3 regions of the Pseudomonas sp. ML2-2023-3 genome follow, and region 3 is predicted to be linked to each of the others. Evidence: predicted binding sites of a transcription regulator. Region 3 holds the regulator's gene; each other region holds the start of a gene.
The links. The regulator sigma-54, encoded in region 3, starts transcription at its own class of promoters, with help from an activator protein. The targets are predictions, from matches to a motif close to ANTGGCATNNANNTTGCTNT.
Positions count from the first base shown of each region.

Region 1 (9,933 bases), 1.5 Mb from region 3:
CAGTCATTGTCGAGCAAATGGCCAAAGGCTTTGATGGCAAGATCCTGTTCAAGGACTTCAGCTTCACCGTTGAAGCCGGCGAGCGCGTCGCGATCATTGGTCCGAACGGTATCGGTAAAACCACCCTGCTGCGCACCCTGGTCAACGAACTGACCCCGGATGCCGGTACTGTGAAGTGGACGGATGCCGCTGAGCTGGGCTACTACGCCCAGGACCATGCCCACGACTTCGAAGACGACATGACCCTGTTCGACTGGATGGGCCAGTGGACTCAAGGCGAGCAAATGGTACGTGGCACCTTGGGCCGCATGCTGTTCTCCAACGATGACATCCTCAAGTCGGTCAAGGTGATTTCCGGTGGTGAGCAAGGTCGCATGCTGTTCGGCAAGCTGATCCTGCAAAAAGCCAACGTGCTGATCATGGACGAACCGACCAACCACTTGGACATGGAATCCATCGAGGCGCTGAACCTGGCACTCGAGAACTACCCGGGCACCCTGGTATTCGTCAGCCATGACCGTGAGTTCGTATCCTCCCTGGCCACTCGTATCATCGAGTTGAGCCCAAGCGGCGTGATCGACTTCAGCGGTACATACGATGACTACCTGCGTAGCCAGGGCGTTGTGTTCTGATTTGAGACACCGCGAACGGCCCCCTGCCCTGGTTGTGTAACAGCGCAACCTGAGCAGGCCCCAAGACCAATGCCCCGACTCGTCGGGGCATTGGCGTTTCTGGCACCTGAAAATACCGCACCTGGTGGACCCTGTGACACGCCAGGCCTGCCCCCCCGCACTATCAACCCACGCAAAGCTCCACCTGGCCATCGCTCAAGCGTGCGGGCCACACACGCAAGCGCTGTTGCGGCGACTCCAGGCAATGGCCGTCCTCCAGTCGGTAATGCTGTTTGTAGATCGGCGACGCCACCACCAGCTCACCCTTGATCGTGCCAATCAGGCCGCGGCCGATGACATTAGCCCCGGATTGCGGGTCATGGTTGTCAATGGCGTAGAGGGATTTGCCCTCGTGTTGAGGCAGGTAAAAAAGCGCCACCTGCGCCCCTTCAAACCAGACCACCACCCCGGAGTTGGTCACCAGGTCTTGCTCATTGCACACCGTTTTCCAGGTGGCCAGGTTTTGCCGGGTATTGGACTGGCTCATCACGCAATCTCCTCGATAACAGGAATAAGGTTAAGTTCGGCAGCCATGATCGGACGACGCTGGCCGCGCTCCTGGACAAAATGGATATCGGGGTCTGCACGCTTGTCGTTGACGAAGGTGCGAAAGCGCTTGAGCTTTTCAGGGTCTTTGAGGGTGTTGGCCCATTCGCATTCATAGCGATCGACCACCAGCTGCATCTGGGACTCAAGTTCGGCACCCAGGCCCAGACTGTCGTCGAGGATCACGGCTTTGAGGTAGTCCAGGCCACCCTCCAGGCTTTCGCGCCACACCGAAGTGCGTTGCAGCTTGTCAGCCGTGCGGATGTAGAACATCAGGAAGCGGTCGATGTAGCGAATCAGCGTGTCGTCATCCAGATCGGTGGCGAACAGTTCGGCGTGACGAGGACGCATGCCGCCGTTACCGGCGATATACAGGTTCCAGCCTTTTTCGGTAGCGATCACGCCAACATCTTTGCTTTGCGCTTCGGCGCACTCGCGGGTGCATCCGGAGACGGCGAACTTGAGCTTGTGCGGCGAGCGCAGTCCCTTGTAGCGATCTTCGATCAACAGGGCCATTTTCACGCTATCTTGTACACCGTAGCGGCACCAGGTACTGCCGACACAGGATTTAACCGTACGGGTCGATTTGCCGTAGGCGTGTCCTGTTTCAAAACCGGCCTCGATCAGCTCACTCCAGATGTCCGGCAACTCATGCAACTGGGCGCCAAACAGATCGATACGCTGGCCACCGGTGATTTTGGTGTACAGGTCGTACTTCTTCGCCACCACGCCAATTGCGATCAGCTTGTCGGCCGTGATCTCGCCACCGGGGATGCGCGGTACTACGGAGTAAGTGCCGTTTTTCTGCATATTGGCCATGAATGTGTCATTGGTGTCCTGCAGCGGCACCAGCGAGGCATCCATGATCGGCTGGTTCCAGCACGACGCGAGTATCGACCCCACGGCCGGCTTGCAGACATCGCAACCGGTGTGGCCACGGCCATGGCTGGCCAGCAACTCTTCAAAGGTGGTCACGCCTTCTACGCGAACCAGAGCGTAAAGTTCCTGACGGGTATAGGCGAAGTGTTCGCACAGGCTCTTGTCGACAGCCACACCCCGGGCAATCAGCTCGTGCTCGAATACTTGCTTGAGTAAACCGGCGCAACCACCGCAGCCAGTACAGGCCTTGGTCTGCGCCTTGAGCATGCCGAGGTCGCCGCAGCCGCCGTCAATGGCAGAACAGATGGCGCCTTTGGTGACGTTGTGGCAAGAACAGACCGTCGCCGATTCCGGCAGTGAACCCGGCCCCAGGGTGGGTGCACCGGTGGACGACGGCAAGATCAGGCTGGCAGGTTCCGCTGGCAAGGCAATGCTGTTTTGCATGTATTGCAGCAAGGTGTCGTAGTAGCTGTTGTCGCCGACCAGTACGGCACCGATCACATGCTTGCCCGTGGCGTCGACCACCAGGCGCCGATAACTGGCCGTGGCCTCGTCGATAAACTGATAGCTGCGCGAACCCGGCATATGGCCGTGGGCGTCGCCAATGGAACCGACGTCTACGCCCAGCAGTTTGAGTTTGGTCGACATGTCCGCGCCGATAAACGGCTCAGCGGCCTGATCACACAACACGGCCGCCACCCCCCGGGCCATCTGGTAACCCGGCGCGACCAGGCCGAACACGCTGCCGTTCCAGGAAGCGCACTCGCCGATGGCATAGATGTTCGGATCACTGCTCAAGCATTCGTCGTTGATCACCACACCGCCGCGCGGGCCTATCTCCAAAGCTGCCTGACGGGCCAGGCCATCCTGGGCGCGGATACCGGCCGAGAAGACAATCAGGTCGGTTTCAAGGAACTCGTCATTGGCGAAGTTCATGCGATAGCGATACTGCTCGCCAGCGCTGATCGACTGGGTGGCGCGCGACAGGTGGACGCCGACCCCCAGCCGTTCGATTTGCATCTTGAGTGCCAGGCCACCGAAGTCATCCAGTTGCACCGGCATCAGGCGCGGTGCGAATTCGACAACATGGGCTTCCAGGCCCAGGCTTTTGAGCGCGTTGGCCGCCTCAAGGCCCAGCAAACCACCGCCCACCACCACGCCACGTCGGGCATTGATTGCCGCAGCCCGTATGGCGTCGAGGTCTTCAAGGGTTCGATACACCAGGCGTGAATCCCCCTCCGCCCCTTCAATCGGCGGCACAAAGGGATAAGACCCGGTGGCCAGCACCAATTTGTCGTACGGCACGCTGCCTTGCGCAGTGATCACCTCACACCGGGCGCGATCGATTTCCAGTACGGGGACACCCAAGTGCAACGTGACACCGGGCGTCTGGTAGAGCGACGCCTCTGACAGTGCCAGCGACTCGGCATCGCGACCGGTGAAGTATTCAGAAAGGTGCACCCGGTCATAGGCCCGCATGGGCTCCTCGCTGAACACATGCAGTCGGTAGTGATCCAGCGCGCCACGCGCGATCAACTGCTCGACACAATGATGTCCGACCATGCCATTGCCCACTACGACCAGGGTTTTCACGTTGTTCAACACGGCAACATTGGAGTTCATATAAAGCACCCGCCAAAGCCCATCACAGTTATTAAAAAGCAAAAAAAACGCCTGAAACCTTACGGCTCCAGGCGTCTTTGCCTGTTCTTATGCGGGGTTAAATCGGGCTGCTTCGCCTGACCCACCGCTGTTGCCCATGACCTGTGCGGCCTGTCGATCGTCGTTGACCGAGGGGGCTGTCCACTCTAATGCCTCGCCGGTGGACCTGAATCAGGACTTGCAGTCTTTGTGCCAGACCGGGATGGGCCTTGTAACAACACAGTTTTAAGGCACAACGATCACTGAGCAGCGACAGTTTTGCCTCTAACTGGTGCGCTCCAGCGTTCGAGCGCGATGGAAACGTGCAGTTTTTCATGGCGATGAACGGGCGCCAATCGAGCCAGCACATGCGCCATGAGTACGATGTTTATTGCATTATCTTCGCTGCGGGCCGGGCGCTGCGCTCCTCGCGCCGATCAAACTTGGCGTTCTGCTCTTTCGATCTGCGGTCAGTGAAGGCACAATGCGCATCCTTTTTTGGCTGGCCATGCCGCAGGCGCCTCGAAATGATCAAAACACCGTATTACCTGATTGATAAACAAAAGCTGCTGGCGAACATGCAGAAGATCGCCTACGTACGCGAGCAGTCCGGGGCCAAGGCCCTGCTGGCACTCAAGTGCTTCGCCACCTGGTCGGTGTTCGACCTTATGCAGCAGTACATGGACGGCACCACGTCGTCGTCGCTGTATGAACTCAAGCTCGGTCGACAGAAGTTCGCCGGCGAGACCCACGCCTACAGCGTGGCCTGGGCCGACGACGAAATCGAAGAGATGCTCGAGAACAGCGACAAGATCATCTTCAACTCCATCGGCCAGTTGCAGCGCTATGCCCAGGCCTCTGCCGGCAAAGTGCGCGGTCTGCGGGTCAACCCGCAGGTGAGCAGCTCCGACTACCTGTTGGCCGACCCCGCTCGTCCGTTCAGCCGCCTGGGCGAATGGGACCCGGTGAAGATCGAGCAGGTCATCGACCAGATCTCGGGCTTCATGTTCCACAACAACTGCGAGAACGGTGACTTCGGCCTGTTCGACAAGATGCTGTGCACCATCGAAGAACGCTTCGGCGATCTGCTGCACAAGGTTGAATGGGTCAGCCTGGGTGGCGGTATCCACTTCACCGGTGACGACTATGCACTGGATGCTTTCTGCGCGCGCCTCAAGGCCTTCTCGCAAAAGTACGGCGTGCAGGTCTATCTGGAACCTGGTGAAGCTGCCATCACCCAGAGCGCCTCGCTGGAAGTGACCGTGCTCGACACGCTCTACAACGGCAAGCACCTGGCGGTCGTAGACAGCTCCATCGAAGCCCACATGCTCGATCTGCTGATCTATCGCCTGAACGCCAAGCTGGCCCCAAGCGAGGGTGAGCACACCTATATGGTGTGCGGCAAGTCATGCCTGGCCGGAGACATTTTCGGCGAGTATCCATTTGATCGTCCGCTGGCCATCGGCGATCGGCTGTCGTTTATCGACGCAGCGGGTTACACCATGGTCAAGAAAAACTGGTTCAACGGTCTGAAAATGCCGTCCATCGTAGTGAAACAACTCGACGGTACAGTCGAAGTGGTTCGCGAGTTTGATTTCAACGACTACCTGTCCAGCCTCTCGTAATCTGGCAGAAGGGAGATTTAAACAAATTGAAGAAAAACGTTCTTATCATTGGTGCAGGAGGTGTCGCCAAGGTGGTGGCCCACAAGTGCGCGCAGCACAACGATGAACTTGGTCGTATCGCTATCGCGTCGCGCAACATCTCCAAATGCCAGGCCATCATCGACAGCGTCATCGCCAAGGGTAGCCTCAAGCAGCCCGCCGACATCAAAGCCTTCTCGCTGAACGCTCTGGATGTCGAAGCGACCAAGGCGCTGATTCTGGAAACCGAATCGCAGATCGTCATCAACGTCGGCTCTGCCTTCCTCAACATGTCGGTGCTGCGTGCCTGCATCGATACCGGCGTGGCCTATCTCGACACCGCCATTCACGAAGAGCCGGGCAAGGTCTGCGAAACGCCGCCCTGGTATGGCAACTACGAGTGGAACCACATCGAGGAGTGCAAAGCGAAAAACATCACCGCCATCCTCGGCGTAGGCTTCGACCCGGGTGTGGTCAACGCTTATGCAGCTCTGGCGCAGCAACAGTATTTCGACCGCATTGATTCGATCGATATTCTCGACGTCAATGCCGGTTCCCACGGCAAGTATTTCGCCACCAACTTCGACCCGGAAATCAACTTCCGCGAGTTCACCGGGCAGGTCTGGAGCTGGCAGAACAGCCAGTGGACCAGCAATAGCATGTTCGAAGTCAAGCGTACCGACGATCTGCCGGTCGTGGGCGAGCAGAACCTGTACCTGACCGGTCATGACGAGGTTCATTCCCTGTCGAAGAACCTCGACGTGCCAAACGTGCGTTTCTGGATGAGTTTCGGCGAGCACTACATCAATGTGTTCACGGTGCTCAAGAACTTGGGCCTTCTCTCCGAACAGCCGGTCAAGACCGCTGAAGGCCTGGAAGTCGTGCCACTCAAACTGGTCAAGGCCGTGCTGCCTGATCCGAGCTCGCTTGCTCCCGGCTACACGGGCAAGACCTGCATCGGTGATCTGGTCAAGGGCACCAAGGATGGTCAGCCGCGCGAAGTGTTCATCTACAACGTCGCCGACCACGAGGACGCCTTTGCCGAGACTGACAGCCAGGGCATTTCCTATACCGCCGGTGTACCTCCGGTGGCAGCAGCCTTGCTGGTCGCTCGCGGCGAGTGGGACGTAAAACGCATGGTCAACGTCGAAGAACTGCCAGCAGAGCCGTTCCTCAAGGCGCTGGACGTGATGGGCCTGCCGACTCGTATCAAGGATGAGAACGGCGATCGTCCCTGGAACTGATGCCTGATTGACAGGTAGTGTGTGTTTTACGCTTTAGCCAATGCCCCGAGGTGTCGGGGCATTGGCTTTTTGCTTTCTGAGATTATCGTTAGCCTGCTTTCATTTCTTCTGAAGCCGAGCCATGATGCGGGTCTATGACCGTCAGCCGGATTCACCGTCTATGCCTGCGCAACAACCCCACGTCGAGAGTTCCCTGTCGGTCACGCTGCAAATCCTTTCGATCGTGTTCTACACCTTCATCGCGTTTATTTGTATCGGCTTGCCGATAGCCGTATTGCCCGGCTATGTCCACGACCAACTGGGTTTCAGTGCCGTAATCGCAGGCCTGACCATTGCTTCGCAATACCTGGCAACCTTGCTCAGCCGTCCTTTCGCCGGACGCCTGGTGGACAGCCTCGGCACCAAGCCCGCCATCGTGTATGGCCTGATCGGGATTGCCATCAGCGGCGTACTCACCTCCCTGGCCGTCGCACTGCAAGGCTGGCCACTGCTTAGCCTGTGCATTTTGATCGCCGGACGGATTTTCCTGGGCATTGCCCAAGGCTTGATCGGCGTCGGCACGATCAGTTGGGGGATCGCTCAGGTCGGGTCGCAACACACCGCCCGGGCGATTGGCTGGAACGGCATTGCGTCCTATGGTGCAATCGCCATCGGTGCCCCGCTGGGTGTCGTGATGATCGGCCAGCTGGGGTTTTTCAGCCTGGGGGTGACGCTGTTACTGCTGGCACTGTTTGCCTTGCTGCTTATTCGTAAAAAACCTTCGATTCCGGTGATCAGCGGCGTGCGCCTGCCCTTTTGGTCGGTGTTCGGCCTGATCGCACCGTACGGCATCAGCCTGACCCTGGCATCCATTGGCTATGGCACCCTGACCACCTTCATTACCTTGTTTTACATCGACCGCGGCTGGGTCGGAGCCGCTTATTGCCTGTCGGTGTTCGGCGTGTGCTTTATCCTTGCGCGCCTGATTTTCACCAACAGCATCAGCCGCTTTGGCGGCTACACCGTGGCGATCGTCTGCATGACGATCGAAACGGTCGGTCTGACATTATTGTGGCTGGCACCTTCCGAGGCATATGCCCTGACAGGCGCTGGCCTGACCGGTTTTGGCCTGTCGCTGGTGTACCCGGCGCTGGGTGTGGAGGCGGTCAAGCGGGTGCCGGTCTCCAGCCGGGGCGCGGGGTTGAGTGCCTATGCAGTGTTTTTCGATCTGGCCCTCGCCATCGCGGGCCCGATCATGGGCGCCATCGCATTGAACATGGGGTACCCGTGGATTTTCTTCAGCGCCGCAGTCATGTGCTGCGTGGGTTTGCTGCTGAGCGTGACCCTGTCGCGTCGCGCAAACGGCTAGATCCTAGATCAGTGGTCGGCAGTGCGAAACCCCGTGCGCTGGCGGACTTGCAGGGTCTTGCTGAAAAACCGTCCCGCCTCATAAATCAGATCACGGTGCACATCCTCGCGGTCGACCCCCTGCGCGTCGGTGCATAGACCGGGCATTGCGCCCATTTGCTCGTCGGTGCAAGGCGCCATGAACACGAAATGCCCGGCACCAGGAATCACCTTGAACTCAGGCTCCACTGGCAGCTTGCGCGCAAGGGCGTCGGCATTTTTGTCCGGGAACACCAGCTTGTCGTTGTCGCCGCTGTACAGCAGGACCGGCACATGCACATCGGCCAGGGTTTGCCGGCCAAACATCAGGCTCAAGGGGGCCATCAGCAGCAGTGCATGAACCCGAGGATCGGCAACGGGAACAAGGTCATCACGATCGGCGATCAGCTCGCCTTTTGTCGTACAGGCATCACGGTCCTCAGGTCGCTCCTGGCAATAGCGGCGCAAGCGATCCAGATCAGGCTGGGCTCCGGAAAGAATCAACGCCGTTTCGCCGCCTGCCGAATAACCGATGACCCCCACCTGATCGTCATGCACGTACGGTGACAGCTCGCGATCCGCCAGCGTGGCAGTGATGGCGGCCGATATCTGCATCGGCCGTCCGTAGAGGTTGCTCAGGGTACCCAGGCGACTGTGGTCTTTGTAGTTGTCTCCCGGGTGCAACACCGCCACCACCACAAACCCCTTGCGCGCCAATGACGTGGCCAGATCGTGCAGGGCCAGCGGGGTTCCGGTGTTGCCATGGGACAACATCAACAGCGGGTAATGGCCCATGGCAATTTTGGCTTCTTCAGTCGCCTCGACTTCATAACCGCCCATTCTGGTCAGCCCCCGGGCTTCATTGGACGGATAAAAGGCGATAGCGCGCATGGGCTGATCGTCCAGAGGGTCGAGAAAACTCAAGCGATGAAAGCCCACGCCCCATTGCATGGCAGGTTCGGCCTGCACCAGGACGGGGCAACATGCCAGGAGTAAAACCAGTGCCGCATTGAGACGTATCATGGAGGCTCACCTTTAATGGCGCGTAGCTTGAAACCGGACATGCAGGACGTCTATCCACACACTCTGCATAACCCAAGCCAAACGCAAAAAAACTCCGTACTCCGGTCTTTGAAGACATCCAGAGTACAGAGTTTAGTCGGTGAAACCGTCCAGATTACTTACGCTGCGCTGAACAGATCCTGGTTAATGTGCGCCTGGGCATCGTTCAAGGCCTTGGTGCGAACTTCGTCGCCATAGGCCAGGCCGTGGGCGCGAACAAACTCGACATCGGTGATGCCCATGAAGCCCAGCATCACTTTCAAATAGTCTTCATGGGCAACGCCCGTGGCCTGCCCAACATGCAGACCGCCCGAGGTCGACACCACGATCACCTTTTTATTGCCGCACAGGCCTTCCGGGCCAGCTTCGGTGTAACGGAAGGTCTGACCGGCAACGGCAATGCGGTCGATCCAGGCCTTGAGCTGGGTAGGAATGGTGAAGTTGTACATCGGCGCCGCAATCACTACCGCGTCAGCGGCCAGGAACTGCGCAAGGGTATCGGCACTCAATTGGGCTTCATGTTTCTGTGCCGCATCACGCAGCTCAGCCGGTGTGCCCGCCGCCACCAGGGTTGCGGCCGAGAAATGTTCAATGGCCTCTGCAGCCAGATCGCGATAGCTCACCTCTACGTCAGGGTCGGCAGCCTGCCAGGCCTTGACCACTTCACGGCTCAACTGACGCGAAGCCGAGTTGTCGCCCAGAATGCTCGAATCGATATGCAACAGTTTCATGTGTGATCTCCAAATGAGGACCGCTACTGGGCGATCTGATGAAGTAGATGCTACCGATGAAAGTAATCGACGATAAGTTAGCCATCGTGCGATAGTTCGTCCCACCCATAGGACAGTGAGCCCGTCATGCAAGACCTCAATGACTTGTATT
Region 1 covers NZ_CP146343.1:3,519,122-3,529,054, forward strand. The annotation lists gene V6P94_RS16135 (ABC-F family ATPase) at 1-632, shown strand, start outside; gene nirD (nitrite reductase small subunit NirD) at 796-1,158, opposite strand; gene nirB (nitrite reductase large subunit NirB) at 1,158-3,719, opposite strand; gene V6P94_RS16150 (carboxynorspermidine decarboxylase) at 4,265-5,362, shown strand; gene V6P94_RS16155 (saccharopine dehydrogenase family protein) at 5,389-6,624, shown strand; gene V6P94_RS16160 (MFS transporter) at 6,785-7,972, shown strand; gene V6P94_RS16165 (dienelactone hydrolase family protein) at 7,981-9,012, opposite strand; gene V6P94_RS16170 (FMN-dependent NADH-azoreductase) at 9,171-9,782, opposite strand; gene V6P94_RS16175 (LysR substrate-binding domain-containing protein) at 9,909-9,933, shown strand, end outside.
Region 1: nirB (nitrite reductase large subunit NirB) is a predicted target of sigma-54. The motif match lies at 3,755-3,774, and genes of this name have one in related genera.

Region 2 (9,933 bases), 710 kb from region 3:
CAACCCGTGCTCTCAAGGGCTAAATGCCCCCTTCGCAGCCTGCGGCAGCGACTACAGGTGCGTTACAGCGCTTTCCAGATGTCGGTGGCGTACTCACGAATGGTGCGGTCCGATGAGAACCAGCCCATGCGCGCCGTGTTCAGCACCGCCTTGCGCCACCACTCGTCCTTGTCCTGCCACAGGTGTTCCACACGCATCTGCGCATCCCAATAAGCATCGAAATCCGCACACACCAGAAACCGGTCGTACTCAATAAGTGAGTCCACCAGCCCGGTGTAGCGCGCCGGGTCATCGTGTGAAAACACCCCGCCGCGAATCGCCTGCAGCACATCATTGAGCCGATGGGATGCGGCCACATCCGGCGCCGCGTGGAACTCGCCATTGTGTTTGCGCGCTTCAACCTGCTGCGAACTGAGCCCGAAGATAAACATGTTGTCCGCCCCGACCCGCTCGCACATCTCCACGTTGGCCCCATCCATCGTGCCGATGGTCAGTGCGCCGTTAAGGCCGAATTTCATGTTGCTGGTGCCCGATGCTTCGTAGCCTGCAGTGGATATCTGCTCGGACAGATCCGCCGCCGGAATGATGCTTTCGGCCAGGCTGACGTTGTAGTTGGGGATAAACACCACCTTGAGCAAACCACGCACGGTGGGGTCATTGTTGACGGTGCGGGCGATGTCGTTGGCCAGTTTGATGATGAGTTTGGCCTGTTCATAACTGGCCGCCGACTTGCCGGCAAAAATCTTCACCCGTGGCACCCAATGATTACCCGGCTCGGCACGAATGGCCTGGTACAGCGCCACGGTGTGCATCAGGTTGAGCAGCTGACGCTTGTACTCGTGAATCCGTTTGACCTGCACATCGAACATCGCTTCAGGGTTGACCACGATACCCAAACGCTCATAAATCAGCGCCGCCAGGGTGCATTTGCTTTGCAGGCGCTGTTCGGCGAAACGTTTGCGAAAATCGGCACGCTCGGCAAAAGGCTCCAGCTTGATCAGCTTGTACTCGGTTTCATCAAGGACATCGGGCCCCAGTGCATCCACCAGCATCGAGGTCAACGGTGGGTTGGCCTGAAACAGCCAGCGGCGAAAGGTGACACCGTTGGTTTTGTTGTTGATCCGATCAGGGTAGAGCTTGTGCAGTTCGGCAAACACGGTGCTGCGCATCAACTGCGTGTGCAGCCCGGATACCCCGTTCACGCTGTGGGAACCCAGGAAGGCCAGATTGCCCATGCGCACTCGCCGCCCGTGGTCCTCTTCAATCAGCGAAACCGCACGCAGCACGTCAAAGTCGTGAATACCCTTGGCCCGCAACGCATCGATATGGTGCGCGTTGATCAGATAAATAATCTGCATATGGCGCGGCAACAGGCGCTCCATCAAGCCAACGGGCCAGGTTTCGAGCGCCTCCGGAAGCAGCGTGTGGTTGGTGTATGACAAGGTATCGACCGTGACCTGCCACGCCGCGTGCCACTCGATGCCGTGTTCATCGACCAGAATGCGCATCAACTCGGCAACGGCAATCGAGGGATGGGTGTCATTGAGCTGGATCGAGACATGCTCGGCCAGGTTCAACAGCGTGTCATGCACATGCAGATGACGACGCAGCAGGTCCTGCAGCGAGGCCGATACAAAGAAGAACTCCTGGCGCAGGCGCAGCTCTTGCCCCGCTTCGTTGCTGTCAGCCGGGTACAGCACGCGAGAGATGCTTTCAGCCCGCACCACTTCGGCCACGGCGCCCAAATGGTCGCCCGCGTTGAACCGGCCCAGGTTCAAATCGTGCAGCGCCCTCGCCCGCCACAGCCGCAAGGTGTTGACACTGGCCCCGCGCCAGCCCACTACGGGGGTGTCATACGCAATAGCTCGTACGGTCTCGCCCGGCCACCAGATCTGGCGTAGCTGGCCCTGCTCATCCTGTTTGGTCTCGACCGAACCGCCAAAGCCGACCGAGTACAACACCTCGGCACGCTCGAACTCCCAGGGGTTGCCAAAGTCCAGCCAGTTCTCGGTCTGCTCCTGTTGCCAGCCGTCGACAATGCTCTGGCGAAACAGACCGTGCTCGTAGCGGATGCCGTAGCCGTGAGCCGCAATGCCCAGGGTCGACATGCTTTCCATAAAGCAGGCGGCCAACCGGCCCAGACCGCCGTTGCCCAGCGCCGCATCCGGCTCCAGCAGGCGGATACGCTCCAGGTCGACCCCAAGCTCGGTCAGTGCTTCGCGGGCCACCTCCAGCAACCCCAGATTGCTCAGGCTGTCATACAGCAAGCGGCCGATCAGAAATTCCAGCGACAGGTAGTACACCCGTTTCTGGTCCTTGCGATAAATCTGGCGCGTGTGGTCCATCCAGTGCTCGACCATATGGTCGCGGGCGGCCAGAGCAATAGCTTCAAACCAGTCATGGTCAAACGCGTGTTCCGGGTCCTTACCCACCGCGTAAGTCAGTTTGGCTACTACAGCGGCACGGAAAGCCGCCACCTGTGCGTCACGAACAAGCGGTTCCTGGGACATCGATACAACCTCAATCGAGATGGGCGATTTGAAGAACGAATGGTGTCAGCCTAGACGCTTGGACAGAAACAAAGTGACTTGGTTAAAGATTTTTTTGGGTGATTGTTTAAATAAAACTGACGACATGTGCGATGCCCCAAAACGAGGCAAATACGCCGTTGAATGCTTTAAAACATGGCCCTGATCGAAAAACCGGCAAATGGTTGTTCACACATTCATCAACACCGGTATGATCGCGCGCCCTGATGCACGCTGGAATACAAGCCTGATGAAGTCCAACCTGATCGCCGCCGCGGAAATCGACCGTCTCGATACCTGGGCCAAATACTCCGCGCCCATGTGCGGCTCCTGCATTTCCAGCTGCTGCACGTTGCCGGTCGAGGTCAAGATCAAAGACCTGATCCGCATCGGCATCGTCGATGAATTCGAGATGGGCGACCCACCGAAGAACATCGCCAAGCGCCTGCAAAAAGAAGGGATCGTGGAGCGCTTCAACCAGAAGTCCGGGATTTTCACGTTGCAGCGCATGAGCAACAACGACTGCCTGTATCTGGATCGCAAGTCACGGATGTGCACCATCTATGAAATCCGCCCGGACACCTGCCGCAACCACCCGCGAGTGGGCCCCCGCCCTGGTTATTGCGCCTACGTGCCTAAAGCCGTTGAGCGCAAGAACAGCAGCGAGAAGTTGATGGTTTTCTAAGGCATCACCTGTAGCCACTGCCGCCGGCTGCGGCTACAGGTAAACGTCTAAAACCCGGACATAAAAAAACGCCCCCGACCGCAAGGTCGGGGGCGTTTTTTTACGGCTAACTAAATAACTTAGTTGTTACCGGATTTCTTCGCAGCGCGGGTACGCTCGCTTTCGCCCAGGATCTTCTTACGAAGACGGATGGACTTAGGCGTTACTTCGCACAGTTCATCTTCCTGTACGAATTCCAGAGCTTGCTCCAGAGTGAAGCGGATAGGCGGAACCAAAGCGATGGTTTCGTCTTTACCCGAAGCACGCATGTTGTCGAGCTTCTTGCCTTTGGTTGGGTTAACGCCCAGGTCGTTGTCGCGGCTGTTGATGCCGACGATTTGACCTTCGTACACGTCTTCACCGTGACCCAGGAACAGTTTGCCGCGAGCTTGCAGGGTTTCCAGCGAGTAAGTCAGAGCCTTACCGGTAGCAACCGAAACCAGAACGCCGTTCTGACGGCCGGACATGTCGCCCGACTTCATCACGTCGTAACGGTCGAAGATCGAGGTCAGGATGCCAGCGCCCGAAGTCAGAGTCAGGAACTCGTTACGGAAACCGATCAGGCCACGTGCAGGGATGTTGTATTCAAGACGAACACGACCCTTGCCATCCGGAACCATGTTGGTCAGATCGCCTTTACGGATACCGATCTGTTCCATGATTGAACCCTGGGATTCTTCTGGCAGGTCGATGGTTACGTTTTCGTACGGTTCGTGCTTAACGCCGTCAACCATGCGGATGATCACTTCCGGACGACCAACACCCATTTCGAAGCCTTCGCGACGCATGGTTTCGATCAGTACGGACAAGTGCAGCTCACCACGGCCAGACACTTTGAACTTGTCAGCGGTGTCGCCTTCTTCAACGCGCAGAGCAACGTTGTACAGCAGTTCTTTGTCCAGACGCTCTTTGATGTTACGGCTGGTTACGAACTTGCCTTCACGGCCGCAGAACGGCGAGTCGTTAACCTGGAAGGTCATCGAAACGGTAGGTTCGTCAACGGTCAGCGGCTTCATCGCTTCAACATTCAGTGGGTCGCACAGAGTGTCGGAGATGAACAGCTGGTCGAAGCCGCTGATGCAGACGATGTCGCCGGCAGCTGCTTCGTCAACGTCGATACGGTGCAGACCGTGGTGACCCATCAGCTTCAGGATACGACCGTTACGGCGCTTGCCGTCGGCATCGATAGCCACAACCTGGGTGTTTGGCTTGACGCGACCACGAGCGATACGGCCAACGCCGATAATGCCCAGGAAGCTGTTGTAGTCCAGTGCCGAGATTTGCATCTGGAATGGACCGTCACGGTCAACTTTTGGAGCCGGTACGTTGTCGACGATCGACTGGTACAGCGGGGTCATGTCTTCAGCCATGTCGGTGTGGTCAAGACCAGCAATACCGTTCAGGGCCGAGGCGTAAACTACTTTGAAGTCCAGCTGTTCTTCGGTAGCACCCAGGTTGTCGAACAGGTCGAAGATCTGATCCAGAACCCAGTCCGGACGCGCGCCTGGACGGTCAACCTTGTTGATCACCACGATTGGACGCAGGCCGGCTTCGAAAGCCTTCTTGGTCACGAAACGGGTTTGCGGCATAGGGCCGTCTTGAGCGTCAACCAGCAGCAGAACGGAGTCAACCATCGACATTACGCGTTCAACTTCGCCGCCGAAGTCGGCGTGGCCCGGGGTGTCCACGATGTTGATGTGGTAGCCGTTCCAGTTAATAGCGGTGTTCTTGGCAAGAATGGTAATGCCGCGCTCTTTTTCCTGGTCGTTGGAGTCCATCACGCGCTCGTCGTTGAGCTCGTTGCGCTCCAGAGTGCCGGATTGACGCAAGAGTTTGTCTACCAGGGTAGTTTTACCGTGGTCAACGTGAGCAATGATGGCGATGTTACGTAGATTTTCGATCACTTGTGTATCTCGATCAGAGGATTCGGTGTGCTGACTGAGTCCAGGCAGCGATTAACAGTAGAGTCCGTGCAAGCCGTTACAGCTTGACGGTGGCGTCGGGGGGCCGGTGACGCAGGCCACAGGCATACAGCCCCGGGCTCTTAGCTCGGTCGATAAACGCGCACATTGGCATGTCCCTCACTGAGCAAATGGTGAGCATGCAGGCGACTCATCACGCCTTTGTCGCAATACAACAGGTACTGACGAGTGTCATCCAGTTCCTTGAAGCGGCTGTTCAGTGCATAGAACGGCAACGCTTGTACTTCGATGCCAGCCAGTTCCAGCGGTTGATCTTCCTGAGCATCCGGGTGACGGATGTCGATCACGATCTGGCCCGCCAGCACTTCGCTGACTTCTTCGACTTGCAAGTCCTGGCCCAATTCCTCGATCACTCGATCAATCGGCACCATTTTGGCCCGCTCAAGCGCTCGCTCGAGCACGGCCATATCGAACTGTTGTTCTTCGTACTCCACGCGGTTGCGTTTGGCGTGGGTCTTGGGGTTGACCGAAATCACCCCGCAATATTCAGGCATGTGCTTGGCAAAATCGGCCGTACCGATTTCAACCGCCTGATCAATGATGTCCTGCTTGTGGCTCGCAATCAGCGGACGCAACACCAGTTTGTCGGTAGCCGAGTCAATCAGCGACAAGTTGGGCAGCGTCTGGCTCGACACCTGGGAAATCGCTTCACCCGTCACCAGCACTTCAATTTCGAGACGTTCGGCAATACGGGTCGCAGCGCGCAACATCATACGCTTCAAAATGACGCCCATATGACTGTTATCGACTTTGCCGAGAATTTCGCCCAAAACTTCTTCGAACGGAACGCTGACAAACAGCACACGCTGGGAGCTGCCGTACTTCTTCCATATAAAGTGCGCGACTTCCATCACGCCCAGTTCATGGGCACGTCCGCCCAGATTGAAGAAGCAGAAGTGGCTCATCAGGCCGCGACGCATGATCTGGTAGGCCGCGACGGTGGAATCGAAACCGCCGGACATCAACACCAGGGTCTGTTCCAGAGAGCCCAGCGGGAAGCCGCCTATGCTGTCGTGCTGACTGTGAATCACAAACAACCGTTGGTCGCGAATTTCGAAGCGCACTTCAATTTCCGGCTTTTTCAGATCAATTCCGGCGGCACCGCACTCACGACGCAGCTTGCTGCCGACGTATTTCTCGATTTCCATCGAGGTAAATGGGTGCTTGCCACCGCGCTTGCAACGCACGGAAAAGATCTTGCCGGCCAGAGCATCGCCAAAGTGCAATTTGCACTTCTCAACGACGTCGTCGAAGTCGCCCAGCGGGTACTCGTCAACTTGCAGGAAATGCGCGATGCCCGGCATGCAGCTCAGGCGTTCGGTCATTTCTTTCAAGGCTTTAGGATCACTGACGCGCGTTTGCAGTTCGATGTTGTCCCACACGCCCGTCACCACCACAGCCGGGTCCAGATCGCGGAGCACAGCACGGATGTTTTTAGCCAATTGACGGACGAAACGCATCCGAACCGGACGGCTCTTGATAGTGATTTCGGGGAAGACTTTAACGATTAGTTTCATGAAAACAGCGCGCGAGCAGCCTGCCAAAAAAGGGGGGCGCGGATTATAGCGGAAATTGTTCAAGGTTTAACCAGTTATCGTACAAACGGTTTTCGACGCACCAAAATGGGACGTAAATGCCTTTAATCGCTTCATTTGAGTGCGATAAGTGCGCCTAATCGGTAGTCTTCGTCTCTAACCTGCTTGAGATTGGGGCATTAAACCCAAGTCGGGGCACTGGCATGCAATTTGCTCCCTTGTGAGGCAGGTTGCCTTGGCAGAGTATTCGCGCCGGCATCAACCACTTATTAAGGGCATTCCACTACCCGCCCTAAGCCACCCCGGAGGACACTATGTCGAAGTCGGTTCAACTCATCAAAGATCATGACGTCAAGTGGATTGATCTGCGCTTCACTGATACCAAAGGCACTCAGCACCACGTGACCATGCCGGCCCGTGATGCGCTGGATGAAAACTTCTTCACCGACGGCAAAATGTTCGACGGCTCCTCCATTGCTGGCTGGAAAGGCATCGAAGCGTCCGACATGATCCTGCTGCCAGACGACAGCACTGCCGTTCTGGACCCGTTCACCGAACAGCCTACGCTGATCCTGGTGTGCGACATCATCGAACCTTCGACCATGCAAGGCTATGACCGCGACCCACGCGCCATCGCTACTCGTGCCGAGGAATACCTGAAGTCCACCGGTATCGGCGACACCGTTTTCGTCGGCCCGGAGCCAGAGTTCTTCATTTTCGACCAAGTGAAGTTCAAGTCCGATATCTCCGGTTCCATGTTCAAGATCTACTCCGAACAAGGTTCGTGGATGTCCGACCAGGACGTGGAAGGCGGCAACAAAGGCCACCGTCCAGGCGTCAAAGGTGGCTACTTCCCAGTTCCGCCGTTCGACCATGACCACGAAATCCGTACCTCCATGTGCAACGCCATGGAAGAAATGGGCCTGGTTATCGAAGTACACCACCACGAAGTGGCAACTGCCGGCCAGAACGAAATCGGCGTGCAGTTCAACACTCTGGTGAAAAAGGCTGACGAAGTTCAGACCCTGAAATACTGCGTACACAACGTGGCAGACGCCTACGGCCGTACCGCTACTTTCATGCCTAAGCCTCTGTACGGCGACAACGGCTCGGGTATGCACGTTCACATGTCCATCTCCAAAGATGGCAAGAACACCTTCGCAGGCGAAGGCTATGCCGGCCTGTCCGACACCGCTCTGTACTTCATCGGCGGCATCATCAAGCACGGTAAGGCACTGAACGGCTTCACCAACCCGGCTACCAACTCCTACAAGCGTCTGGTACCAGGTTTCGAAGCTCCGGTAATGCTGGCCTACTCGGCTCGCAACCGTTCCGCATCGATCCGTATTCCTTACGTGTCCAGCCCTAAAGCTCGCCGTATCGAAGCACGTTTCCCGGATCCAGCGGCCAACCCGTACCTGTGCTTCGCTGCACTGATGATGGCTGGCCTGGACGGTATCCAGAACAAGACTCACCCTGGCGACGCAGCTGACAAAAACCTGTATGACCTGCCGCCTGAAGAGGCCAAAGAGATCCCACAAGTTTGCGGCAGCCTGAAAGAAGCCCTGGAAGAGCTGGACAAAGGTCGTGCGTTCCTGACCAAAGGCGGCGTTTTCAGCGACGACTTCATCGACGCTTACATCGCCCTGAAAAGCGAAGAAGAAATCCAGGTTCGTACCTTCGTACACCCACTGGAATACGAGCTGTACTACAGCTGCTAATCCCGTGACGCCCGCGCAAGCGGCGTGATTCGAAAAAGCCTCCTACGGGAGGCTTTTTTGTGGGCGACGTCTTACGCGAGCACAGGATCAGGGCCTCTGGATTCATGCCAGCACCTGACAGCCACCTTGATGAGTGATCGGTAGCTTTAGGCCACTCAAACCAACGGAGACTGACATGCACCCTTTCATGGCCCTCAAACCCCTGTTCCTGACTTGCGCCTGCCTGGTACTGCTGGGTTGTAAAAACACCCCCACAGAGGTCAAGGTCGAGCAGTTGCTCAAGGCTGACAAGTCCTGGGATGGGGCGGCTTATAGCTATCCGGACGCCAAGCCGGAATTCACCGTGGTCAAGATCACGCTCCCGGCCAACACCACGCTGAAATGGCACAGCCACCCCATGCCTAACCTCGCCTACCTGGTGTCCGGTGAACTGATGGTCGAAACCGAAGACGGCATCCACAAAACCACGCTCAAGCCTGGCCAGGTTCTGCCCGAGGTGGTCAACACCTCCCATCGAGGTATCAGCGGCAAGGCCCCCGTTGAACTGATCGTGTTCTATGCCGGTGCGCCTGGCATGGCACTGTCTCACTGACAACACCAAACCTGTAGCCGCTGGCCGCAGGACCTTGCGACGAACGCAGCCTTCGCCAGCGACGACACAATGACTGCCACAGACTCACCACCCTCAACGCGCCAATCAAGCATCCCCGGCTCATTTCAGAGCAACTGAATCCATTCATCAAAAATGCACTATATTGGTGCGACGATAGTTTGATTGTGCATTAGCCAGCCCAATTTGGTTCAAAAACACCTGCGCACCGCCCGGCTGCATTGCCTGAACGGGTTTCAGGCGCCTATTTCAGGCGTTTAATGCTTCTTTTCAGAGCCTTGGTTTGGTTTTTGCATTTTCATTGCACCAGCGCCTCACCCGCGCACGCAATCCGGGATCGGCCCATGACCATCAGTGACGCCCTGCACCGACTGTTACTCGACAACCTGACCACCGCCACGCTGTTACTGAATGCCGATCTGCGCCTTGAGTACATGAACCCGGCGGCAGAGATGCTGTTGGCAATCAGCGGTCAACGCAGTCACGGGCAATTCATCAGTGAGCTTTTTACAGAGTCCACCGAGGCCCTGCATTCGCTGCGCCAGGCAGTTGAGCAAGCGCATCCGTTTACCAAGCGCGAAGCCATGCTGACCTCGCTGACGGGCCAGACCCTCACGGTGGATTACGCCGTAACCCCCATCTTGAGCAATGGCGGCACGATGCTGCTGCTCGAAGTCCACCCCCGTGACCGCTTGCTGCGCATCACCAAAGAAGAAGCCCAGCTGTCCAAGCAGGAAACCAGCAAGATGCTGGTACGCGGCATGGCCCACGAGATCAAGAATCCCCTGGGCGGCATTCGTGGGGCTGCTCAGTTGCTGGCCCGTCAGTTACCG
Region 2 covers NZ_CP146343.1:403,279-413,211, forward strand. The annotation lists gene V6P94_RS01715 (glycogen/starch/alpha-glucan phosphorylase) at 63-2,510, opposite strand; gene V6P94_RS01720 (YkgJ family cysteine cluster protein) at 2,776-3,213, shown strand; gene typA (translational GTPase TypA) at 3,333-5,156, opposite strand; gene thiI (tRNA uracil 4-sulfurtransferase ThiI) at 5,297-6,751, opposite strand; gene glnA (glutamate--ammonia ligase) at 7,084-8,490, shown strand; gene V6P94_RS01740 (cupin domain-containing protein) at 8,666-9,082, shown strand; gene glnL (nitrogen regulation protein NR(II)) at 9,445-9,933, shown strand, end outside.
Region 2: glnA (glutamate--ammonia ligase) is a predicted target of sigma-54. The motif match lies at 6,967-6,986, and genes of this name have one in related genera.

Region 3 (9,933 bases):
TGGTCCTCCAGTGGCCTGATCAGTGTGGGCATCCTGCTGGGTGCATTCTGCCTGTTTATGGTGGATCGCAAAGTGTCGGGGGTTGGGCCGCAAGTCTTTGCCAGCCGTCCCGGAGAGCCGGTCATTGCACCGCGCATCTGGTTGTTTGTCATCGCGATTGTGGCGCACAACATTCCTGAAGGGATGGCGGTCGGGGTGTCGGCGGGGGGTGGAATGCCTGATGCCGATAGCTTGGCGATGGGGATTGCGCTGCAGGATGTGCCGGAAGGGCTGGTAATTGCCTTGGTGTTGGCTGGGGCAGGGGTGTCGCGAATCAAGGCCTTCCTGATCGGTGCCGCCTCAGGTTTGGTCGAACCAGTGTTTGCGGTGCTTTGCGCGTGGCTGGTCAATCTGGCCGAAGTGTTGCTGCCATTGGGGTTGGCATTGGCTGCAGGGGCGATGCTATTGGTGGTCACACAAGAGGTTATCCCGGAGTCTCGACGCAATGGCCACGAAAAACTGGCGAGTCTGGGATTGTGTGTAGGTTTCTGCTTGATGATGGTGATGGATACGGCGCTTGGTTGAGCCGATCGCTGTAGCCGCTACTCACCTTCATCGAAGAAGTTGTTGATCAGCGCGACCAACGCATCCAGCGCTTCCTGTTCTTTCTCGCCTTCGGTTTTCAGGTGGATGGTGGTTCCTTTGCCAGCGGCGAGCATCATCATTGCCATGATGCTCTTGCCGTCTACCATTGACTCAGGTGTACGACCTGCCCGGATCTGGCATGGAAACTGACCTGCGATACCGACGAACTTTGCAGATGCCCGGGCGTGCAAGCCCAGTTTGTTGATGATTTGTATTTCCAGTGCAGGCATCGCAGGGTAGATCCTTCAAGTAAGGTCGCGGTGGCGAACCTGGACGTTCTTCAGAGTTTCTTGCAGGCACTTGCCCAGTCGCTCGGTCAGGTACACGGAGCGGTGATGTCCGCCCGTACAACCAATACCAATCGTTACATAGGCACGATTGCTCGCGGCAAAGCGTGGTAGCCACTTCAGCAGGTAGCTGGAGATGTCCTGGAACATTTCCTCGACATCAGGTTGTGCTGCCAGATAATCGGCAACCGGCTGATCCAGCCCGGATTGCTCGCGCAGTTCGGGCTTCCAGTACGGGTTGGGCAGGCAACGTACGTCAAAGACCAGGTCGGCATCCACTGGCATCCCGCGCTTGAAACCAAACGACTCAACCAAAAAGGCGGTGCCGGCTTCAGGTTTGTTCAGCAGGCGCAACTTGATGGTGTCACGCAACTGATACAGGTTCAGATTGGTGGTGTTGATGGTCAGGTCAGCGAGGTCGGCAATCGGTCCAAGCAGCTGGGTTTCATCGCGAATAGCTTCGGCAAGCGAACGGCTTGCGCTACTGAGCGGGTGACGCCTGCGGGTTTCCGAGAAGCGCTTGAGCAGGGTTTCTTCGTCGGCATCCAGGTAGAGCACGTCGCACTGGATGTGCCGGTTGCGAACCTCTTCAAGCAACTGGGGAAAGCGTGACAAATGGCTTGGCAGGTTTCGCGCGTCAATCGACACGGCCACCAGGGGTTGCGCTAATTCGGTGTGAATCAGCGCACGTTCGGCCAGTTCCGGCAGCAAGCCTGCCGGAAGGTTGTCGATGCAATAGAAACCGTTGTCTTCAAGGACGGCGAGGGCGGTGCTTTTACCGGAGCCGGAGCGTCCGCTGACAATGACTAAGCGCATGATTAATGACCGTTCTGTACGTCCAGAACAACCTGATACAACGCTTCGTTGCTGGGTGCGTTGCGCAGTCTTTCGCGCACGTCTTTACGATCGAGCATGCTGGCAATCTGCCGGAGCAGTTCCAGGTGTGCATCGGTTGCCGCTTCTGGTACCAGCAAAACGAAAAGCAGGTCGACCGGCGCGCCATCGATGGCGTCGAAATCTATAGGGGCGTCGAGGTGAAGCAAGGCGCTGACAGGCGACTCGCAGCCCTTGAGGCGGCAATGGGGTATGGCGATGCCGTTACCAAAACCGGTGGAACCCAGTTTTTCACGGGCAATAAGGCTCTCAAAAACATCCTGCATTTCGAGACCAGGCACTTCGCGGCTGATCAGGTTGGCAATGTGTTCGAGTGCGCGCTTTTTGCTGCCGCCCGGCGCGTTCACCAAGGAACGGCCGGGGGTCAGGATACTTTCAAGTCGGATCATGGGTTGGGAGTATTAACGACCGGTCGCGCCCTGGAGCAGGCTTTGGGTCTTTTCCTTATGCTTTTTCAGTTGGCGATCAAGCTTGTCAGTGAGCAGATCAATGGCGGCATACATGTCGTCATGCTCGGCGTTGGCAACGACTTCTCCTCCATGGATGTGCAAGGTGGCTTCGATTTTCTGTTTCAGTTTTTCGACCGCCATCGTTACCTGTACGTTGGTAATCTTGTCGAAATGACGCTCAAGTCGGTCGAGTTTTTCGCCGATGTAAGCGCGTAGCGGTTCGGTGACTTCCAGTTGGTGTCCACTGATGTTGACTTGCATACAGTTTCTCCTTTGATGCCATTGCATAAAGCGGCAGGCCGAGCAGCCTGCCACTGAAACGCCGGGGTCCGTGGCTTACATCAAACGCTTGCGTTCGCTCGAAGGCGCTATCCCGAGGGATTCGCGGTACTTGGCGACGGTGCGACGGGCTACCTGAATACCTTGTGCCTCCAGTAAACCAGCGATCTTGCTGTCACTCAACGGCTTTTTCTGATTTTCAGCTGCAACCAGTTTTTTGATGATGGCACGGATCGCAGTGGAGGAGCATTCGCCGCCTTCAGAGGTGCTGACGTGGCTGGAGAAAAAGTACTTCAGCTCATAGATACCGCGCGGGGTATGCATGAATTTCTGCGTGGTAACCCGCGAAATGGTTGACTCGTGCATGCCCACGGCTTCTGCGATGTCGTGCAGTACCAGTGGCTTCATGGCCTCGTCGCCATATTCCAGAAATCCGCGCTGATGCTCGACGATCTGGGTCGCCACTTTCATCAGGGTTTCGTTACGGCTCTGCAGGCTTTTGATAAACCAGCGTGCTTCTTGCAGCTGGTTGCGCATAAAGGTGTTGTCGGCGCTGGTGTCGGCGCGACGCACGAAACCTGCGTATTGCGGGTTTACCCGCAGACGTGGCACGGACTCCTGGTTGAGCTCCACCAGCCAGCGTTCGTTGTCCTTGCGAACGATCACGTCAGGCACGACATATTCGGCTTCGCTGGACTCGATTTGTGAGCCCGGGCGCGGATTGAGGCTTTGCACCAGCTCGATGACCTGGCGCAGTTCTTCCTCTTTGAGCTTCATGCGGCGCATGAGCTGGCTGTAGTCGCGCGCGCCCAGCAGGTCGATGTAATCCGTGACCAGGCGTTTGGCTTCGTTCAGCCAAGGTGTCTTGGCCGGGAGCTGGCGCAATTGCAGGAGCAGGCACTCGCCCAGGTTGCGCGCACCAATGCCGGAGGGTTCGAATTGCTGGATGCGGTGCAGGACGGCTTCGATTTCGTCGAGCTCGATATCCAGTTCCGGATCGAACGCTTCGAGAATTTCCTCGAGGGTTTCGTCCAGGTAGCCCTGGTTATTGATGCAGTCGATGAGGGTCACACCGATCAGTCGGTCGGTGTCGGACATCGGCGCAAGGTTCAACTGCCACAGCAGGTGGCTTTGCAGGCTCTCGCCGGCAGAGGTGCGGGTGGTGAAGTCCCACTCGTCATCATCGTTGCTTGGCAGGCTGCTGGCGCTGGTCTGGTAGACGTCTTCCCAGGCAGTGTCCACAGGCAGCTCATTGGGGATGCGGTCGCCCCAGTCGCCGTCTTCCAGATTGTCTACCGTCTGTGCGGGCTCCTGGTAGGTGGGCTCCTGAACGTCGGAATTGGGTTTTTGCTCGATGTTGTCGGCCAAGGGGTCTGCATTGTCGAAGTCGTCGCCTTCTTCCTGGCGTTCAAGCATCGGATTGGACTCCAGGGCTTCCTGGATTTCCTGTTGCAGGTCGAGGGTCGACAATTGGAGCAGGCGGATGGCCTGTTGCAGCTGAGGTGTCATCGTCAGCTGCTGGCCCATTCTCAGGACTAGCGATGGTTTCATGGCAGGGGCTTAACACCTTATTCGCCGGCGCACATGGCGCCATCCACTACAGGGCGCGCGAGCGCCAAACTTAAGCAAATTATATGCCTGAAACCGGTGCGTTTGCCTAGGGGGCGTTCTCAATTAGTTTCCACGCAGGGGGAGTAAACCCATTGAGAGCGCCCGGGCAATAAAAATCATCGGGACTTTTTACTGCCTCAGGTGCTCTGACAACACGCGACATGCCTGGATTTACAGGCGGAACTCATGGCCCAGGTAAACTTCTCTCACCAACTTGTTGGCCAGAATCGTTTCTGCATCACCTTCGGCGATCAGTTGGCCGTCGTTAACGATATAAGCGGTTTCGCAGATGTCGAGGGTTTCACGAACGTTGTGATCGGTGATCAGCACGCCAATGCCTTTGGCCTTGAGGTGGTGAATGATTTGCTTGATGTCGCCCACCGAAATCGGGTCAACCCCGGCAAAAGGTTCGTCGAGCAGGATGAACTTTGGCGCAGTGGCCAGGGCGCGGGCAATTTCTACCCGGCGACGTTCACCACCCGACAGGCTCATGCCCAGGTTGTCGCGGATGTGGTTGATGTGGAACTCCTGCAGCAGGCTTTCCAGCTCTTTGCGTCGACTGGCCTTGTCGAGTTCCTTGCGTGTTTCGAGGATGGCCATGATGTTATCCGCGACAGACAGCTTGCGGAAAATCGAGGCTTCCTGCGGCAGGTAGCCTATACCGGCGCGTGCGCGGCCGTGCATGGGCTCATGGCTGACGTCCAGGTCGTCGATCAGGACGCGGCCCTGGTCGGCATGCACCAGGCCGACAATCATGTAGAAGCACGTGGTCTTGCCCGCGCCGTTAGGGCCGAGCAAACCCACGATTTGCCCGCTGTCGATCGACAGGCTGACATCACGTACTACCTGACGGCCCTTGTAGCTTTTGGCCAGATGCTGGGCTTTCAGAGTTGCCATTACTGGGCCTTCTGCGGGTCGGTTTTCTTCTTGGGCTGGATCACCATGTCGATGCGTGGGCGAGGTGCTGTGACCTGGCTACCATTGGCGCGACCGGCGCTGGCGATTTGTTTCACCGTGTCGTAGACGATTTTCTCGCCTTCGGTGGTGTTGCCGTCGTTGATGACCTTGGCCTTGTCGATCAGCACGATGCGATTTTGCGGCGCATGGTACTGAATGGTGACGGCGTAAGCCTGGACCGGCTTGGGGTCTGTGGCTTTTTGCAACTGCTCGAAGTAAGCCAGGTTGCCCACAGAAGTCACCACGTCGATTTCTCCCGCAGCGTTACGGGTGATGGTGACGGTATTGCCGGTGATTTTCATCGAGCCCTGGGTGATGATTACATCGCCCTTGTAGGTGGCGATGCCTTGCTTGTCATCCAGTTGTGCTTCGTTGGCCTGAATGCGGATAGGTTGCTCGTTGTCGTTCGGCAGAGCCCAGGCGCTCACGCTTCCCAGTGCTGCGCTCAAGCTGAGCAATAAAGGGAGGGTTTTAACGAGACTCATACTGTCCTCTTACGTTGGACAGCAGGTCCATCCTGCCGTCTTTCAAATATGCTTTCATTCCCTTGCCAGTAGTCACGCCGCCAGCGCCGTCGATTCTAACGTCTCGCTCGGTCTGCGCATATTGCTTCTGCGGGAATACAGTCATGCGGGTACTGGTAATAATCGTGGTGCGTTTTTTCTCGTCGGTACGGGCTATGCGCACCGAGTCGATCAGCTCGACTTCAGTACCGTCCGGATTGACTTCACCGCGCTCGCTCTTCACGTCCCACGGGTAGGCCGTGCCGCGATACAGCTGCATTTTCGGGTTGGTCAATAGAGTGACTTCGGAAGCTTTCAAATGTTCAAGCTTCTCGGAGGTCATCTCGTACTGCAACTTGCCGTCGGGCAGAAACTGAAGGCTGCGTGCGTTGGTGGCGTAATAGTCGATAGCGTGTTCATCCACGGCCACGGTAGGGGCGTCGAGAAAGCGTTCCGGCCTGATGTTCCAGTAGCCAACTGCTGCAAACAGCGAAGCAATGACCGCGAACAGCAGTATTTGGCGAATCTTTTTGCTCAGCATAGAAAGCTCTATAGGTAGGCGGCGTGGGCTGCGTCCAGGCTGCCCTGGGCACGCAGAATCAGCTCGCAGAATTCGCGGGCGGCACCTTCGCCACCACGTGCCTGGGTAACGCCGTGGGCGTGCTCGCGAACAAAACTTGCAGCATTGGCCACTGCCATGCCAAGGCCGACACGACGGATAACCGGCAAGTCTGGCAAATCGTCGCCCAAATAGGCGACCTGTTCATAGCTTAGGTTGAGTTGGCCAAGAAGCTCGTCCAGCACGACCAATTTATCTTCCCGGCCCTGATAGAGGTGCGGGATGCCCAGATTTTGCGCGCGGCGCTCGACGACCGGGGTTTTGCGACCGCTGATGATTGCGGTTTGAACACCGGCCGCCATCAGCATCTTGATGCCTTGGCCGTCGAGGGTATTGAAGGTTTTGAATTCGCTGCCGTCTTCGAGGAAGTACAGGCGACCGTCGGTCAAGACACCGTCAACGTCAAAAATGGCAAGCTTGATGCCTTTGCCGCGTTTGAGAAGTTCCTGGGTCATTACATTACTCCTGCGCGTAGCAGATCGTGCATGTTCAAGGCGCCAACCGGGCGATCTTGCTTGTCGACAACCACCAGTGCGCTGATTTTGTGATCTTCCATGATCTTCAGGGCTTCGGCCGCCAGCATGTCGGCCCGGGCGGTTTTGCCGTGCGGGGTCATGACGGCATCAATGGTTGCGTTGCGGATATCGATTTCACGGTCCAGGGTGCGGCGCAAGTCACCGTCAGTGAAGATCCCGGCCAGCCGGCCGTCCTCTTCGATGACGACAGTCATGCCCAGCCCCTTGTGGGTCATTTCCATCAGTGCTTCTTTGAGCAGGGTGCCGCGCATGACTTGCGGCAACTCATCGCCAGAGTGCATGACGTTTTCGACCTTGAGCAGCAAACGCCGGCCCAGTGCTCCACCCGGATGGGAGAAGGCAAAGTCTTCGGCTGTGAAGCCACGGGCTTCGAGCAGTGCTATGGCCAGTGCATCGCCCAGCACCAGGGTTGCCGTGGTGGAGGAGGTCGGTGCCAGGTTTAGCGGGCAGGCCTCCTGGGCCACGCTTGCATCGAGGCTGACATCGGCCGCCTTGGCCAGGGGCGATTGCGGATTACCGGTCATGCTGATCAATTTGATGCCCAGGCGCTTGATCAGCGGCAGCAGGGTGACGATTTCGGCGGTTGAGCCAGAATTGGACAGCGCGAGAATGATGTCATCCCGGGTGATCATGCCCATGTCACCGTGGCTGGCTTCTGCCGGATGAACGAAAAAAGCCGTGGTGCCGGTGCTGGCCAGGGTGGCGGCAATTTTGTTGCCTATGTGCCCTGACTTGCCCATGCCGACCACGACTACCCGGCCTTTACTTGCCAAAATCATCTCGCAAGCGCGTACGAAATCTGCGTCGATATGAGTCAGCAAGCCCTCTACGGCTTCCAGTTCGAGGCGGATGGTGCGTTGGGCGGATTGAATCAGGTCGCTGGATTGGCTCATGGTTGAAGTCGGGTAGCCTGAGAAAAGGCAACGATTATAGCGGTTATGTGGCGTTCCCTCACGCTTGATCGCAGTGCTTTGTTGCCTGCGTAGGTAAACTCTTAGTGTGTTTACAGAAAAACCCGCTTTATTTCACTGTATTGAGGCTGAACCGGCACTCCTTCGGTCTTGGGCGGTCACTATGAGCAGTGGTATAGTTCGCCGCCAGTTCGGCCCGCCAGGGAACGCGTGCTTCTTGATAAGAAGTTTGGTGTCCGGGTGAGAGGCAGAGGCTGCATCGCAAGGAGTTTAGATGAGCGCCGATAACGCCTACGCGGTCGAGCTGAAGGGAGTGTCCTTCAAGCGCGGCACGCGCAGCATCTTCAATAATGTCGATATTCGAATTCCCCGTGGCAAGGTCACGGGAATCATGGGCCCGTCGGGCTGCGGCAAAACCACACTATTGCGCCTGATGGGCATGCAACTGCGTCCCAGCAGCGGCGAAGTGTGGGTCAACAATCAAAACCTGCCGACCCTGTCGCGCAGTGATTTGTTTGATGCCCGCAAGCACATGGGGGTGTTGTTCCAGAGTGGTGCATTGTTCACCGATCTGGATGTGTTCGAGAACGTTGCCTTCCCGCTGCGGGTGCATACCCAGCTGCCTGAAGAAATGATTCGTGACATCGTGCTGCTGAAATTGCAGGCGGTGGGCTTGCGCGGGGCTATCGATTTGATGCCCGACGAGTTGTCCGGCGGCATGAAGCGTCGGGTGGCCCTGGCGCGGGCGATTGCTCTGGATCCGCAAATCCTGATGTATGACGAACCCTTCGTGGGCCAGGATCCCATCGCAATGGGAGTGCTGGTGCGGCTGATTCGCCTGCTTAACGATGCGCTGGGCATCACCAGTATTGTGGTGTCTCACGACCTGGCTGAAACCGCGAGCATCGCCGACTATCTGTATGTAGTCGGTGACGGTCAGGTGCTGGGGCAGGGTACGCCTGAAGAGTTGATGAACGCCGATAACCCGCGCATTCGCCAGTTCATGACCGGCGATCCGGATGGCCCGGTTCCGTTTCACTTTCCGGCGTCGGACTACCGAACCGATCTACTGGGGAAGCGCTGATGCGCAGACATTCATTAATGGACCGTATCGGTTTGTTTGGCCGAGCCGGGATCGACATCGTCGCGGTGCTGGGGCGTTCGACGATTTTCCTGTTTCATGCACTGCTGGGGCGAGGCGGTATCGGCGGCGGTTTCGGGCTGCTGATCAAGCAGCTGCACTCCGTTGGTGTCATGTCGCTGGTCATTATCGTGGTCTCCGGCATATTCATCGGCATGGTGCTGGCGCTGCAAGGCTTCAGCATTCTGTCCAGCTATGGTTCCGAGCAGGCGGTTGGGCAGATGGTGGCCCTCACCCTGTTGCGCGAATTGGGGCCGGTGGTGACTGCCTTGCTGTTCGCCGGGCGGGCGGGTTCTGCCTTGACCGCTGAAATCGGCAACATGAAATCGACCGAGCAGCTGTCCAGCCTGGAAATGATTGGGGTCGACCCACTCAAATACATTATCGCGCCGCGGTTATGGGCCGGTTTTATTTCCCTGCCTGTGCTGGCGATGATTTTCAGTGTGGTCGGCATCTGGGGCGGTTCGTGGGTTGCAGTGGACTGGCTGGGTGTCTATGACGGTTCCTACTGGGCCAATATGCAAAATAGCGTGACCTTCAGTGGTGACGTACTTAACGGGATCATCAAAAGCATCGTATTTGCTTTCGTGGTGACCTGGATTGCCGTGTTTCAAGGTTATGACTGTGAGCCCACATCAGAGGGGATCAGCCGTGCCACTACCAAGACCGTGGTGTATGCCTCTCTGGCAGTCCTCGGGCTGGACTTCATTTTGACTGCCTTGATGTTTGGAGATTTCTGATGCAAAACCGCACCATGGAAATCGGTGTCGGCCTGTTCCTGCTGGCTGGCATCCTGGCTTTGCTTCTGCTTGCCCTGCGGGTCAGCGGACTGTCCCCGACCGCCAGCACTGACACCTACAAACTGTACGCCAACTTTGACAATATTGCCGGCCTCACCGTGCGCGCCAAAGTCACCATGGCGGGCGTGACCATCGGCAAGGTTACGGCGATTGACCTGGACCGTGACAACTACATGGCCCGTGTCACCCTGCAGCTCGAAAAAGCTGTGGATAATCTGCCGACCGATTCGACTGCGTCTATTCTCACAGCGGGTCTGCTGGGCGAGAAATACATCGGTCTGAGCGTGGGTGGTGAAGACACTGTGCTCAAGGACGGTGGCAC
Region 3 covers NZ_CP146343.1:4,998,106-5,008,038, reverse strand. The annotation lists gene V6P94_RS23165 (ZIP family metal transporter) at 1-564, shown strand, start outside; gene V6P94_RS23160 (HPr family phosphocarrier protein) at 582-854, opposite strand; gene rapZ (RNase adapter RapZ) at 870-1,727, opposite strand; gene ptsN (PTS IIA-like nitrogen regulatory protein PtsN) at 1,730-2,194, opposite strand; gene hpf (ribosome hibernation-promoting factor, HPF/YfiA family) at 2,207-2,515, opposite strand; gene V6P94_RS23140 (RNA polymerase factor sigma-54) at 2,591-4,084, opposite strand; gene lptB (LPS export ABC transporter ATP-binding protein) at 4,316-5,041, opposite strand; gene lptA (lipopolysaccharide transport periplasmic protein LptA) at 5,041-5,586, opposite strand; gene lptC (LPS export ABC transporter periplasmic protein LptC) at 5,573-6,145, opposite strand; gene V6P94_RS23120 (HAD family hydrolase) at 6,154-6,678, opposite strand; gene V6P94_RS23115 (KpsF/GutQ family sugar-phosphate isomerase) at 6,678-7,652, opposite strand; gene V6P94_RS23110 (ATP-binding cassette domain-containing protein) at 7,945-8,754, shown strand; gene mlaE (lipid asymmetry maintenance ABC transporter permease subunit MlaE) at 8,754-9,551, shown strand; gene mlaD (outer membrane lipid asymmetry maintenance protein MlaD) at 9,551-9,933, shown strand, end outside.